2 regions of the Rhizobium sp. 10N414 genome follow, and region 2 is predicted to be linked to the other one. Evidence: predicted binding sites of a transcription regulator. Region 2 holds the regulator's gene; the other holds the start of a gene.
The links. The regulator PhoB, encoded in region 2, activates phosphate uptake and scavenging genes when phosphate is short. The targets are predictions, from matches to a motif close to TGTCATNNANCTGTCAT.
Positions count from the first base shown of each region.

Region 1 (7,311 bases), on a different contig from region 2:
CATCTGATCGCAAAAACCTTGACTCCTGTGGAAAACCTTCTAAGAGCAACGGCGGAAAAGGAATATCCATGGTTCGCGACGAACACGCCATTGCTGCATGCAATGACCGGGCACAAGGTGCCGGGATGGATATTGCCGTTCCGGTTTCTTCCAAAACCAAGGCCAAAACGACGACGAAAACCGTCTGACGTCTCTGGCCTGCCGCTCTCTCCCCGGCCCGGCTGGGGACAAGGAAGCCGCGATATTTGCGCGCTTTCCCCCTCACCGGACAAGAGGAGAGAAGAGAAAGAGAGCTTGAGAAATGGGTTTTAAAGTTGCAGTTGCGGGCGCGACCGGGAATGTTGGCCGGGAAATGCTCAATATCCTCTCCGAGCGCGGTTTTCCTGCCGATGAAGTCGTAGCGCTTGCGTCCGCACGCTCGCAGGGCACCGAAGTGTCCTACGGCGACAAGACGCTGAAGGTCGCCAACCTCGACAACTACGATTTCTCCGATACTGACATCTGCCTGATGTCGGCCGGCGGCGAAGTTTCCAAGAAGTGGTCGCCCAAGATCGGCGCCCAGGGTTGCGTTGTCATCGACAACTCCTCGGCGTGGCGTTACGACGCCGATGTGCCGCTGATCGTTCCGGAAGTGAACCCGGACGCTGTTACCCAGTTCAGCAAGCGAAACATTATCGCAAACCCCAACTGCTCGACTGCGCAGCTTGTCGTCGCTCTCAAGCCGCTGCACGACTTCGCCAAGATCAAGCGCGTCGTCGTTTCGACCTACCAGTCCGTTTCCGGCGCTGGCAAGGACGGTATGGACGAGCTATTCAACCAGACGCGCGCCGTCTTCGTCGCGGATCCGATCGAGAACAAGAAGTTCACGAAGCGTATTGCCTTCAACGTCATCCCGCACATCGACGTCTTCATGGAAGACGGCTACACGAAGGAAGAGTGGAAGGTTCTCGCCGAGACCAAGAAGATGCTCGACCCGAAGATCAAGGTGACCTGCACGGCAGTTCGCGTTCCAGTCTTCATCGGCCACTCTGAATCGGTCAACATCGAATTCGAAAGCGAGATCACGGCCGATCAGGCACGCGACATTCTGCGCGAAGCTCCCGGCTGCCTCGTCATCGACAAGCACGAGAACGGTGGTTACATCACGCCTTACGAATCGGCTGGCGAAGACGCGACCTATATCTCGCGCATCCGCGAGGACGCGACGGTCGAGAACGGTCTGAATATGTGGGTGGTTTCCGACAACCTCCGCAAGGGTGCCGCTCTGAACGCGATCCAGATCGCCGAGTTGCTTGTCAATCGCGGACTTGTGAAGCCGCGCAAGCAGGCAGCTTGAACCAATTGTTAACTATGGTTTGTTAAGCCCGGCTAAATAAGGTAAGGGCTTTTCTTGGCGCGGGTTTGTCGTTTCGGCTTCCCGCGCTTGCCAAATCAAAGACGGTGACAATATTGCCGAAAGCGGGCCGCTGGCCCGGTTTGAAGGCCAGTCAGATCGGGATATCTCCATGCGCATGACGAAATTTTTGCTGGCAGCTGCCGCCGCCTGCATGCTCCACGCAGTTCCTGCAGCCGCCTCGGCCGCCCAGTGCGGCAACAACGGCGCCGGCTTCAACGCTTGGGTGGACGAGTTCAAGCAAGAAGCCGTTGCAAACGGTGTCAGCCCCTCGGTTCTGGATCGCGCCTTCGCAAACGTCTCCTACAACAGGCCGACCATTGCCGCCGACCGTGGCCAGAAGAGCTTCAAGCTTTCCTTTGATGCATTCATGCAGAAGCGCGGTGGTGCCGCGATCATCTCACGCGGCAAGAGCATGAAGCGCTCCAATGCAGCCCTTTTTGCATCGATCGAGCGTCGCTTCGGTGTTCCTGCCGGCCCGTTGATCGCGATTTGGGGCATGGAAACCGGATTCGGCAGCTACATGGGCAACCAGCATACGCTGTCGGCCGTCTCCACGCTCGCGTATGACTGCCGTCGCTCCGACTATTTCACCGACCAGCTTTATGCAGCGCTGCAGCTGGTCTCTGAGGGTTATCTCAATACCCAGGCGCGCGGCGCAGCGCATGGCGAAATCGGCCAGACGCAGTTCCTGCCGCGCAATGTCGTGCGCTTCGGCGCCGATGGCGACGGCGACGGCCGCGTCGATATGGTCGGTTCTCGCGCTGACGCGCTCGCCTCGACTGCCAACTTCCTGAAGGGCCATGGCTGGCAGGCCGGTGCGGGTTATCAGCCGGGCGAGCCCAACTTCGCGGCCATCGCCGGCTGGAACGCGGCGACGGTCTACCAGCAGGCGATCGCCTACATTGGCCAGCAGATCGACGGAAATTGAGAACAGCTTAGCGTAAGCCAAAAGCGCCGAACCGAGTTCGGCGCTTTTTTGTTTTGGACTTAGACGTCCGGGCGAATGAAGTCGCGAGTTTCGGAATCCATCACCCAGAGTTCGCCGGTCGAGATGTCGAACCAGGCACCGTGAAGCGCGATCTTGCCTTCCTCCTCCAATGCCTTGATGTTCGGGAAGGTCCTGAGATTCTCAATGGAGTTGCGGATCGATACGCGCTCGAGAGCGGTCTGACGCTCAGAAGGCGTCATGACATCGTTGGCGCCGATCTGCTCTGCCGCAGGCTTCACGAGCGACATCCAGCGTCCAATAAAGTCACCGGGTGACAGGGGTTCTGCACTTGGATCGAGAGCGGCCCTGATGCCCCCACAGCGCCCGTGACCCATGACAACGATATCTGCAACCTTCAGAGCCTGAACCGCAAATTCCAGCGCAGCCGAGGTGGCATGGAAATGGCCGTCCGGCTCGTAGGGCGGCACCATATTGGCCACGTTGCGGATGACGAACAGTTCGCCGGGACCGGCATCGAAGATCAGCTCGGGGGCTGCGCGCGAATCCGAACAGGCGACCACCAGCGTACTTGGGTTTTGGCCGTGCTCGGCCAGCGCTTTATAGCGATCGCGGGCGTCCGTGTAACGCCCGTTCATAAAGTTGCGGTAACCGTCGAGAAGGGTGTTTGGAAAACGCTGCATGATCTTCGATTACAGCTTGCGCCCGGCAAGATCAATATCGCACTGCAAGATAGGAAGCGTCGTTAGCCCTTGCGCCTTTGGGCCGGATGCATCAAGCGCCGCATCTGGACCATCGCCATCGGCGATGCCAGGCTCGATGAGTCGCTTGCCAGCGTCAATTCATCGCTGCCCCGCTTCACGGCGCGGGCAAGCACCTCGTAGACGCTTGCCGTTGCAAGCTGAAGCGCCTTCTCGTCCTCCATGCCGGAAAGAAGTCGCGACAGAAACAGCGCGGCAAGAAGATCTCCGAGACCATTCGGCGGCTTGTCGATAAGGCGGTGTTCCGCCAGCAGCGCGTGACGGCCCGAGAGATAGAGGTTCCCCGTGCCACCGGCCATCATCGGCACCGCTGACGTCACCAGCATACGGGAGGGCCCCAGCGACAGGGCGGCGTCCATAATCGCCGTATTGTCCTCCAGCGGGGCGCCTGCAAGCCAGGCCAGTTCGTATCGATTGGGCGTCGCTAGCGACGCCAGTGGGATCAGATAATCTCTGATCGCCTCTGCCGTTGTCTGTGGTACGTAGAGACCGCCCAGATCCCCCATGACCGGATCGCAGACATAGAGCAGGTCCGGCTTGCGCTCTCGCAAAGCCGTTACGAGCCGGGCAACCGAGCGCGCCTGCGCGGCATTGCCGAAATAGCCGGAAAGAACCGCCTTCACCTCGCCGATCCAGGGCGCGCGAATGAGATCGTCGATGGCCGCCTCAAAATCGCTTTCGGTGAACGTTAGTCGCGTCGACCGACCGTGACCGGGATGCCACGGAAGCACGATCGTCGGCAGCGCCCAGACCTGATGACCAAGCGTCTCTAGTGCAAAGACCGCTGCACGATTTCCGACGGAGCCGCGCACAACGTGGCTGGAGATAACGATGACAGTTCCTGCGGCATTTTCCGACATGATGCTCGACTCGGCTTCCAATGAGTGTTGATCCCCTTTTTGCGGCTTCACTGTCAACTGCCCTTCATGCAGGCATGCCAACGTCGCCCCTCAAGAATTTCCACATACTCACGGCGAACCAAAAATCTTTCGAAAATTTGCGTCCCGGCGGCTAAAAACGCATGAAAGCTGCCTCGGGATGCCGTCTTTTAGAGATTCTTTCGTCAAATCTTCTGCTAACTTGCGCCAAATCGAGGAGATGAGGAGTATCTGCGATGGCTGGCCGAAACAATCCGAAGCGCGAAAAACAACTGGAGAGCGCGACCAAGATCGCGGCGGCAACAGGGGAAGCCTACCTCAATCCCGAGTTCCTGTTCGGCCGTGCCAGCGGCGACGACCTGGAACGCTACACACCGGAGATGCTGGCACTCTCGGCCATCCATTCCACCAAGGAACTCGCGGCCTGGGGCAGCAATTCAGCTCGGATCACCATCGAGACCATCGCCGATGTGGAGCCCGACGGCGTTGCCGTATCCGTTCTCACGGTCACCGACCACAACATGCCGTTCCTGTATGAATCGGTAATGGGCGAAGTCACCAGCAGCTATCGCGACCTCTACATGGCCGTGCACCCGATCCTGGTGATGGAGGACGGCAAAGCGCCGGAACTTTACTCCGCCGATCTCCCGAGCGAGCCAGCCAATCGCGTCAGCCATATCCAGCTGCACCTTGCCCCTTTAACGACCGCGCAGGCCGCAGACCTCATCAAGCGGATAAAGACGGTGGTCGAGCAGGTGCGCGTGACGGTTTCCGACTGGAGGCCGATGCTGGACAAGCTCGGAACCGTGATCGATGAACTTTCCGCTTACAATGCCAGCCGCCGGAAAGCGGAACGGGATGAAGCGCTTGCCTTCCTGACGTGGCTGCGCGACGCGAACTTCACCTTCCTCGGAATGCGCGAATATGTCTATTCCGGCAAGGGCGCGAGCGCGAAGGTTGAGCGCGACAAGGGCACCGGCCTCGGTATTCTTTCGAACCCCGACGTCCTCGTTCTGCGCACCGGCAAGGACGCCGTTACGACCACGCCTGAAATTCTGGCTTTCCTCGATGGTCCGGATTTCCTGATCGTCACCAAGGCCAACGTCAAGTCGATTGTCCATCGCCGCGCCTATATGGACTATGTCGGTGTCAAGCGCTTCGATGCCAACGGGAATGTGACCGGCGAGTTGCGCATCGTCGGTCTCTTCACCTCGACCGCCTACACGTCGCTCGCCAGCGATATCCCGTTGCTCCGCTCCAAGATCGAACGAGTGAAGGAACATTTCGGCTTTGACCCCATGAGCCACTCCGGCCGCATGTTGGACAACACGCTGGAATCCTATCCGCGCGACGACCTCTTCCAGATCGATACGACGCTTCTGGCGAGCTTTGCCGAACAGATCAATGATCTCGCCGATCGGCCGCGCGTGCGGGCGCTGCCGCGCATCGATCACTTCGATCGTTTCGTTTCCGTGATCGTCTATGTGCCGCGCGAAGAATACGATTCGATCGTGCGTGAGAAGATCGGAGCCTATCTGAAGACCGTCTATGACGGCCGTGTCTCGGCCTACTACCCGGCCTTCCCTGAAGGCGGCGTTGCGCGCGTCCATTTCATCATCGGCCGGTCCGGGGGCAAAACCCCACGCGTGCCACAGGGAAAGCTGGAGGAGGCCATCCGCGCGATCACCGCGCGCTGGGATGACCGCTTCGAGGCGCTTGCCGGACCGAAGGCGCCGCGCCTGCAGGTAAGCCATGCCTTCCAGGATCTCTTCCCGCCGGAAGAGACCTACTATGATCTCGAGGACATCGCCGCCTGCGCGGCTGGCGAACCCATCCGTATTGCGTTCTACACGCGGGAAAAGGATGGGATCGAACTGCTGTGCCTGAAGATTTTCCATTCCGGCGGCCAGCTCGCTTTGTCCCGCCGCGTGCCATTGCTTGAAAACCTCGGCTTTAATGTCATCAGCGAAGGAACATTCGATATTGATGTCACCCTGCCAGGCGGCTCGGAAAAGCTGGTCGTGCTGCACGACATGGAGCTCGAGGCCCGAGGCGGTATCGAGATCGACCTTCACCGCCACGGAGCAACCTTGGAAGAAGCCTTCCTTGCAGCGTTCGGCGGGCTGATTGACAATGACAACTTCAACCGCCTGATCGTATCGGCGGGTCTGACCGCACGCGAAACCAGCGTTCTTCGCGCCTACGCACGCTATCTGCGCCAGGCCGGCATCCCTTATTCGCTCGACTATATTGCAACGACGCTCGATAAATACCCGGCAATCGCGGCGATGATCTTCCGGCTGTTCCACGACACGCTTGATCCCAAGATCACCGACAAGGCGCGGATGAAGAAGGCAAGCGAACAGCACGAAAAGATCGAAGCAGCACTCTCCGACGTGCCGAGCCTCGATGACGATCGGATCCTGCGGCGCTACGTCAACGTCGTGGACGCAACCCTGAGAACCAACTACTTCCAGCGCAATCCGGACGGCTCCCCGAAAGCGATGCTGGCCTTCAAGCTTGATCCCAATCTGGTCGACGGGTTGCCGGAACCCCGACCATTCCGCGAGATGTTCGTCTATGGCGTCGAAGTCGAGGGCGTGCACCTGCGCTTCGGCAAGGTGGCGCGTGGTGGCTTGCGTTGGTCCGATCGTGCGGAAGACTATCGCACCGAAGTCCTCGGGCTCGTGAAGGCACAGCAGGTCAAGAATGCCGTTATCGTGCCAGTCGGTGCAAAGGGCGGCTTCTATCCGAAGAAGCTCCCGATCGGGGGCAACCGGGATGAGATCTTCAACGCCGGCCGCGAAGCCTACAAAACCTATATCCGCACGCTGTTGTCGATCACCGACAACATCAGTGGCGCCGATATCGTGCCGCCGAAGGACACGGTAAGGCTTGACGGCGACGATCCCTATTTTGTCGTGGCCGCCGACAAGGGGACGGCCACATTCTCGGATACCGCCAATGCGCTCGCCCAGGAGGCCGGCTTCTGGCTGGACGATGCCTTCGCCTCGGGTGGCTCGGCTGGCTACGATCACAAGAAGATGGGCATCACCGCCCGTGGTGCTTGGGAAACCGTGAAGCGCCACTTCCGCGAAATGGACATCGACATCCAGACCACGCCGTTCACCGTTGCGGGCGTCGGCGACATGTCCGGCGATGTGTTCGGCAACGGCATGTTGCTGTCGCCAAAAATCCGGCTGGTCGCCGCTTTCGACCATCGTGATATTTTCATCGACCCCGACCCGAATATGGAAAAGACGCTTACCGAGCGCCGGCGGCTTTTCAATCTGGCCCGATCGAGCTGGCAGGATTTCGACAAGGGGGTCC
Region 1 is NZ_JBFTIN010000008.1:93,822-101,132, forward strand. It holds gene AC1DE4_RS10360 (hypothetical protein) at 1-188, shown strand, start outside; gene AC1DE4_RS10365 (aspartate-semialdehyde dehydrogenase) at 302-1,336, shown strand; gene AC1DE4_RS10370 (lytic murein transglycosylase) at 1,506-2,324, shown strand; gene AC1DE4_RS10375 (carbonic anhydrase) at 2,384-3,025, opposite strand; gene pdxY (pyridoxal kinase PdxY) at 3,088-3,963, opposite strand; gene AC1DE4_RS10385 (NAD-glutamate dehydrogenase) at 4,218-7,311, shown strand, end outside.
Region 1: AC1DE4_RS10385 (NAD-glutamate dehydrogenase) is a predicted target of PhoB. The motif match lies at 4,015-4,031, and genes of this name have one in related genera.

Region 2 (7,311 bases):
GCCGAGGGTGGCTGCAGGTTCTGCCATGGTCTTCTCCTAGTCTGAGAGCGGCAGACAAGGGTGTCCATCCGCTCGCACGGCCACCGGGCCTTCCGGCCAAACGTGGCGTCCAGTATGGTTCAGATCGCGCCCAGGCACCAAGCAAGAATCGACTTCTGCGCATGAAGACGGTTTTCCGCTTCATCGAAGACCACGGATTGCGGGCCGTCGATCACCTCGTCCGTAACTTCCTCACCACGATGGGCGGGCAGGCAATGCATGAACAATGCATCCTTGTCGGCCTGCGCCATCAAAGCCGAATTGACCTGATAAGGCTGGAATACGTTGTGACCACGGGCCCGATGTTCCTGATTCATGGAGACCCAGGTATCGGTCACCACACAATCGACGCCGGCGACCGCACGGTCTGCATCATGGTAAAGCATGATTTCGGCGCCCTCATTGCGGGCCCAGTTCAGATAGTGATCCTTTGGCTCGGAACCAAGGGGCACCGCCATATTCATGCGGTAGCCAAAACGCGCGGCTCCTTCGACCAACGAATGCAGCACGTTGTTGCCGTCACCGGTCCAGGCGATCGTCTTGCCCTTGATCGGGCCGCGGTGCTCTTCGAAGGTCATGACATCAGCCATGATCTGGCAGGGGTGCGTATCATCCGTCAATGCGTTGATGACAGGAACGGTTGCATGCTCGGCGAGCTCCAGCATGCGGGCATGATCAGTCGTGCGGATCATGATCGCGTCGACATAGCGCGACAGCACCTTGGCCGTGTCACCGATCGTCTCGGCGCGGCCGAGCTGCATTTCTGTGCCCGACAGGAACAGCGTCTCGCCCCCGAGCTGGCGCATGCCAACGTCGAAGGACACGCGGGTGCGCGTCGAGGGCTTTTCGAAGATCATCGCCAGCATCTTGCCTGATAGCGGCTTGTCGCCCTGCCCGGCCTTGAAGGCCTGCTTGCGCGAGATTGCGTCATCCATGATGAGCCGTAGGTCGGATGCCGCGACGGCGGAGAGATCGAGGAAGTGTTTGGGGGAAGCCATTATCGTTACCTATCACGCCCGCCTTCCGACAGGCACTACTCATTAAGCCGTCTTCTTGACCTTCGCAGCGCGCACGCTTTCGGCGGCGCGTTCGAGGCGGGCAAGGCCCTCGCGGGCTTCGTCAGCAGTGACGACCAGAGGCGGCAGAAGACGAATGACATTGTCGCCAGCGGGTACGCCGAGCAGATGGGCGTCACGGATCGCCTGCAGCAGTTCGGAGGACGGCACGGCGGCCTTGACGCCGAGCAGCAGCCCCTCGCCCTTGATATCCTCGATGATATCAGGATAGCGATCCTTGAGCGAGGCCAGCCCTTGGCGGAATACCAGCGAGACGTCACGCACCTGCTGCAGGAAGCCCTCCGCGAGGATCACGTCGAGCACGGCACTGCCAACTGCCATGGCGAGCGGATTGCCGCCATAAGTGGAGCCATGCGTGCCGGCCTTCATGCCGGAAGCGGCCTCTGCCGTGGCAAGGCAGGCTCCGAGCGGGAAGCCGCCGCCGATGCCCTTGGCAACCGCCATGATATCGGGGGTAGCGCCTGACCACTCATGCGCAAAGAGCTTGCCCGTGCGGCCCATGCCGGTCTGCACTTCATCGAAAATCAGCAGCAGACCATGCTCGTCGCAGATCGCGCGAAGTGCCTTCAGGAACTCGTTCGTCGCCGGGCGGACGCCGCCTTCCCCCTGAATAGGTTCGATGAGGATCGCGGCCGTTTCATTTGTGATGGCGCTGCGGACTGCATCGAGATCACCGAACGGCACCTGATCGAAGCCAGGCGCCTTGGGACCGAAGCCTTCGAGGTATTTCTCCTGGCCACCGGCGGCAATCGTCGCCAGCGTACGGCCATGGAAGGCGCCTTCAAAGGTGATAATATGGAACCGCTCGGGATGGCCCTTGGAAAACTGATAGCGGCGCGCGGTCTTGATCGCGCATTCCAAGGCTTCCGCGCCGGAGTTCGTGAAGAACACCTTATCGGCGAAGGTCGCATCGGTCAGCCGCTTTGCCAGTGTTTCCTGACCCGGGATCTCATAGATGTTGGACAGATGCCAGACCTTGTCGGCCTGCTCCTTCAGCGCGCCAACCACATGCGGATGGCTGTGGCCAACGGAGGTGACGGCAACGCCCGCGCCGAAATCAAGATATCGCTCGCCCGTTTCGCTGATCAGCCACACGCCTTCTCCTCGCTCGAACCGCAGCGGGGCACGAGAGTAGGTGTCGTAAAGCGCGGCTTCAGCCATGGCGCGATCTCCTATCAGCAATCATCAGCAGCCGGACTCCGGCTAAGGAAAGCAGGTCCGGAAAATTAAAAATGCCGCCTTTCGGCGGCGAGCAGCACTATTTACTTTTCGCACTGCAATGTCAACAAAACTGAGGTTTCGCTGCATGCGTCAAGCAGCCATCCCGAGGCGCTCGACCTATCAACAACTATGTTGCATAAATGACTCTCACGCCCAGCAAGTTGGGGAAAACTTGAAAATCGATTCCCCGAGATTCAACCGACTCTTGTCACGGAGTCGGCCTCACACTAGGTTAAAACTCAATTACTAGGCTGCATGCGGCGGAACTAGTCACCAAAATTTGAGTAAGCGTTTCTTGCCTCGGATACGTCCGTGGCAACGGTGAAGGATTCTGCCTACACCAACGCTAATAAGGCGGAGACAGGGGCATGAACTGGACAGACGAGCGCGTTGAAAAACTGAAGAAGCTGTGGTCCGAAGGCCTGAGCGCCAGCCAGATCGCAGCACAACTTGGCGGTGTAAGTCGTAACGCCGTCATTGGTAAAGTCCATCGTTTGAGTCTGCCCGGCCGTGCCAAGGCCGGCGGTTCGACGACCACCGTCAGAACCCCCAAGCGCACGACTTCGGCGCCCCGCGCCACGAACTACGCCTCGCGGATCACCACACGCACCGTTACCCGCCAACAGGGCGCGACGATGCTCAAGGAAGAGATCGAAATCGATACGGTGGAGGAAGTCCGCTTCCGTCCGGCCGCAAATGTAATCGTTCCGATTTCTCGCCGCCTTGGCCTCACCGAGCTCACCGAGCGCACCTGCAAGTGGCCGGTCGGCGATCCGCTCAATGACGACTTCCACTTCTGCGGTTGCGAGTCCCCGGACTCTTCCCCGTATTGCACGTATCATCAGCGCATGGCCTACCAGCCGGTCAACGAGCGCCGCAAGGCCGCTAACCGGGTCGCCTGACCCGGAAGCCGGATAAGGAATAAAGAAAACGGGCCCTCGCGGGCCCGTTTTTCGTTGTAAGGGAAAGACCTCTCAGGCTCTCGCCTGAAAGGATCAGGCTTCCATCGAATAGCCGGCACCGCGCACGGTGCGGATGACGTCCTGCATGTTGGGCAAGTTCAAAGCCTTGCGCAGGCGGCCGACATGGACGTCAACAGTACGCTCGTCGACATAGATGTCGTGACCCCAGACGCCGTCGAGCAACTGCGAGCGCGAGAAGACGCGGCCGGGCGATGCCATCAAGAACTCGAGAAGGCGGAATTCGGTCGGGCCGAGGCGGACTTCGCGGCTCTTGCGGTGAACGCGGTGCGTCTCGCGATCCAGCTCGATATCGCCGCACTTCAGCAGCGTCGAGAGCACCTCGGGCTTGGCACGACGCAGCATCGCCTTGACGCGAGCGACAAGCTCCGGCGTCGAGAACGGCTTGACGACGTAATCGTCAGCACCGGTCGAGAGGCCGCGAACCCGTTCGCTTTCCTCGCCACGGGCGGTCAGCATGATGATCGGCAGGCGCTCGGTTTCCGGCCGCATGCGCAGGCGGCGGCAGAGCTCGATGCCAGACACGCCCGGCAACATCCAATCGAGGATGAGAAGGTCCGGCGTGCGTTCCTGAAGCCGGATCTCGGCCTCGTCGCCGCGCAGGATGGTATCGACCTCAAAGCCTTCGGCCTCAAGGTTATAGCGGAGAAGCACGCTCAGCGCTTCTTCGTCTTCAACGACAGCTACTTTAGGGATCATTCGTTTCGGTCTCCTGGGGGCGCGGTCGCGGAATGACTATTCAGTGACTGCGCCGACGGTGTTGGCGGTATCGTCCTTCGGACGTTCGCCTTCCGGCTGGGCACCGGTGGCCATGTAGTAGATCGTTTCGGCAATGTTGGTGGCGTGGTCGCCGATGCGCTCGATGTTCTTGGCGCAGAACAGAAGATGCGTGCAGCTGGTGATGTTGCGCGGATCTTCCATCATGTAGGTGAGCATTTCACGGAACAGCGAGGTGTACATCGCGTCGATTTCCTCGTCGCGCTCACGGACCGATTTTGCTTTGTCGGCAGCACGGCTCGTGTAGACGTCGAGGACTTCCTTGAGTTGGACGAGGGCGAGCTCGGACAGGTGCTCGAGGCCGCGGGCGAGCTTGCGCGGCACGCCGGCGCTCTGTACGGCAATGACGCGCTTGGCAGTGTTCTTGCCCAGGTCGCCGACGCGCTCCAGGTCTGCCGCGATGCGGATGGAGCCCATGATCTCGCGAAGATCGGCCGCCATGGGCTGGCGGCGGGCGATCGTGACGATCGCCTTGTCGCCGATCTCGCGCTCCGCGTGGTCGAGGATCACATCGTCCGAGATGACCTTCTGGGCAAGAGCCGTATCGCCGTTTACGAGCGCGCGTACGGCATCCGAGACCATCTGCTCGGCCAAGCCGCCCATTTCCGAGATACGGCGGGACAGGAACTTCAAATCATCGTCGTAGGCAGAAAAGATATGTGTCGATGCCATAGGGCTCATCCTTGAATATCGTAAGTGCTACCGAGACGGCCGATCAACCGAAGCGGCCCATGATGTAGTCCTGGGTGCGCGGATCGTCCGGGTTGGTGAACATCTTGTCGGTGTCATTCTCCTCGACGAGGTTGCCAAGGTGGAACATGGCTGTGCGCTGCGAAACACGGGCGGCCTGCTGCATCGAGTGCGTCACGATGACAATCGTGTAGTTCTCGCGGAGCTCGTGGATGAGCTCCTCGACCTTGGCCGTTGCAATCGGATCGAGTGCCGAGCATGGCTCGTCCATCAGGATGACTTCGGGGCTGACGGCGACGGCGCGGGCGATGCAGAGGCGCTGCTGCTGACCACCGGAAAGACCGGTGCCAGCTTCGTGAACGCGATCCTTCACCTCATTCCAGAGGCCGGCGCGCTGCAGGCTGTGTTCGACGATCTGGTCCATGTCGGCCTTCGACTTGGCGAGCCCATGGATACGCGGACCGTAGGCGACGTTTTCGTAGATCGTCTTCGGGAACGGGTTGGGCTTCTGGAACACCATGCCTACACGCGCGCGAAGCTCCACAACGTCGATATCCGGATCGTAGATATCTTCGCCATCGAGCGTGATCTTGCCAGTGACGCGGCAACCGTCGATCGTGTCGTTCATGCGGTTCAGGCTGCGCAGGAAGGTGGACTTGCCGCAACCGGATGGGCCAATCAGGGCGGTCACCGTGTTTTCACGGATGTTCAGCTTCACGTCGAACAGCGCGCGCTTCTCGCCGTAGTAAACGGAGACGTCCTGGCCGATCATCTTGTAGGGAATGGTGTTCATCTTCTGATCAACCGCTTTCTCAACTGCTGCTTCCGTCAACATGTTCATAATGTTTACTCCGTTTACCAGCGGCGCTCAAAGCGACGACGCAAGAGGATGGCTCCGAGGTTCATGAGGATCAGGAATAGGAGCAGGACGATAATGGCGCCGGAGGTCCGCTCGACGAAGGCGCGCTCGGCTTCATTGGCCCACATGTAGACCTGCACCGGCAGGGCCGTCGAAGGCTCCATGGGCGTCGCCGGAGCATTCGCGACGAAAGCGACCATGCCGATCAAAAGCAGCGGCGCCGTCTCCCCGAGCGCGTGCGCCAGACCGATAATCGTGCCGGTCAGGATGCCGGGCATCGCAAGCGGCAGGACGTGGTGGAAGACCATCTGCATCTTGGAGGCGCCGAGGCCGAGCGCGGCCGAGCGGATCGATGGCGGGACGGCGCGAAGCGCTGCGCGGGTCGCGATGATGATCGTGGGCAAGGTCATCAGGGTCAGTACCAGACCACCAACCAGCGACGCTGAACGCGGCAAGCCGGCGAAGTTGATGAAAACAGCAAGACCGAGCAGACCGTAGACGATGGAGGGAACCGCCGCGAGGTTGTTGATGTTGACCTCGATCAGGTCCGTCAGCTTGTTCTTCGGTGCAAATTCCTCGAGGTAAATCGAAGCGGCAACGCCGATCGGCAGGGAAAGGACGAGCACGATCAACATCAGATAAAGCGAGCCAACCAGGGCGACACCAAGACCGGCGGCCTCGGGACGGCTGGAGTTGCCGTTGACGAAGAGCCCGGTGTTGAATTTCTTGTGCAGCGCACCGGTTTCCGCCAGCTGGTTCATCCAGCCAACCTGCCTGTCGTTCACCTTGCGGTTCTTCTCGTCGACCTTGAGGTCAATCTGACCCTTGTTGGCGGAGTCAACGTTGGCGTCTGCAAGCAGGGTGATGTTGACTGTCCTGCCGATGAGCGACGGATCGGCAACGACCATGTCGCGCAGCTGGATCGGCGCGCCCTTGGAGATCATAGCGGTCGCGTCACGCACCTCGGGACGGCTCGATGCATTGAGGTTCAGCGTCTTGACCATCGCGTCGCGGATGAGAACCGAATAATTGGCCGCGATCAGCACGGACGGATCCGTTGCGCGCTTGTTGTTCGGGTCGATGGTTTTCTCGCTGAACTCGATCGGCAGCGTGATCGCCGTCTGCAGGAAGGCCGTGTAGCCCTTGCTGACGACGCTCGTCAGCAAAACCGCCAGGAAGATCAAGCCAAAGGAGATCGCAGCGATGCCATAGATGCGGAACCGGCGCTCGGCGGCATAGCGGCGCTTGAGGCCGATGTCGCGACGTTCAGGCGCCTTCGAAACGACAACGCCCTGACCCGGAGAAACAATATCCGTCATTCGTACTGCTCCCGGTATTTGCGCACGATATAGAGCGCGTAGATGTTGAGGCAAAGCGTGATGAAGAACAGCGTGATACCAAGCGCGAAGGCAACCAGCGTCTGCGGCGAGGTGAACTCCAGATCACCAGTGAGCTGATTGACTATCTTGACAGTGACTGTCGTCATTGGCTCGAACGGGTTGACCTGGATGCGCGCTGCGACACCCGCCGCCAGCACTACGATCATGGTTTCGCCGATGGCGCGCGATGCAGTCATCAGAAGCGCGCCGACGATGCCGGGCAGCGCCGCGGGAAGCACCACCTTCTTGATTGTCTCCGAACGCGTCGCACCGAGACCGAGCGAACCATC
Region 2 is NZ_JBFTIN010000001.1:140,019-147,329, forward strand. It holds gene AC1DE4_RS00730 (Hsp33 family molecular chaperone) at 1-27, opposite strand, end outside; gene argF (ornithine carbamoyltransferase) at 120-1,037, opposite strand; gene AC1DE4_RS00740 (aspartate aminotransferase family protein) at 1,080-2,276, opposite strand; gene AC1DE4_RS00745 (GcrA family cell cycle regulator) at 2,705-3,238, shown strand; gene phoB (phosphate regulon transcriptional regulator PhoB) at 3,332-4,015, opposite strand; gene phoU (phosphate signaling complex protein PhoU) at 4,052-4,765, opposite strand; gene pstB (phosphate ABC transporter ATP-binding protein PstB) at 4,809-5,624, opposite strand; gene pstA (phosphate ABC transporter permease PstA) at 5,639-6,961, opposite strand; gene pstC (phosphate ABC transporter permease subunit PstC) at 6,958-7,311, opposite strand, start outside.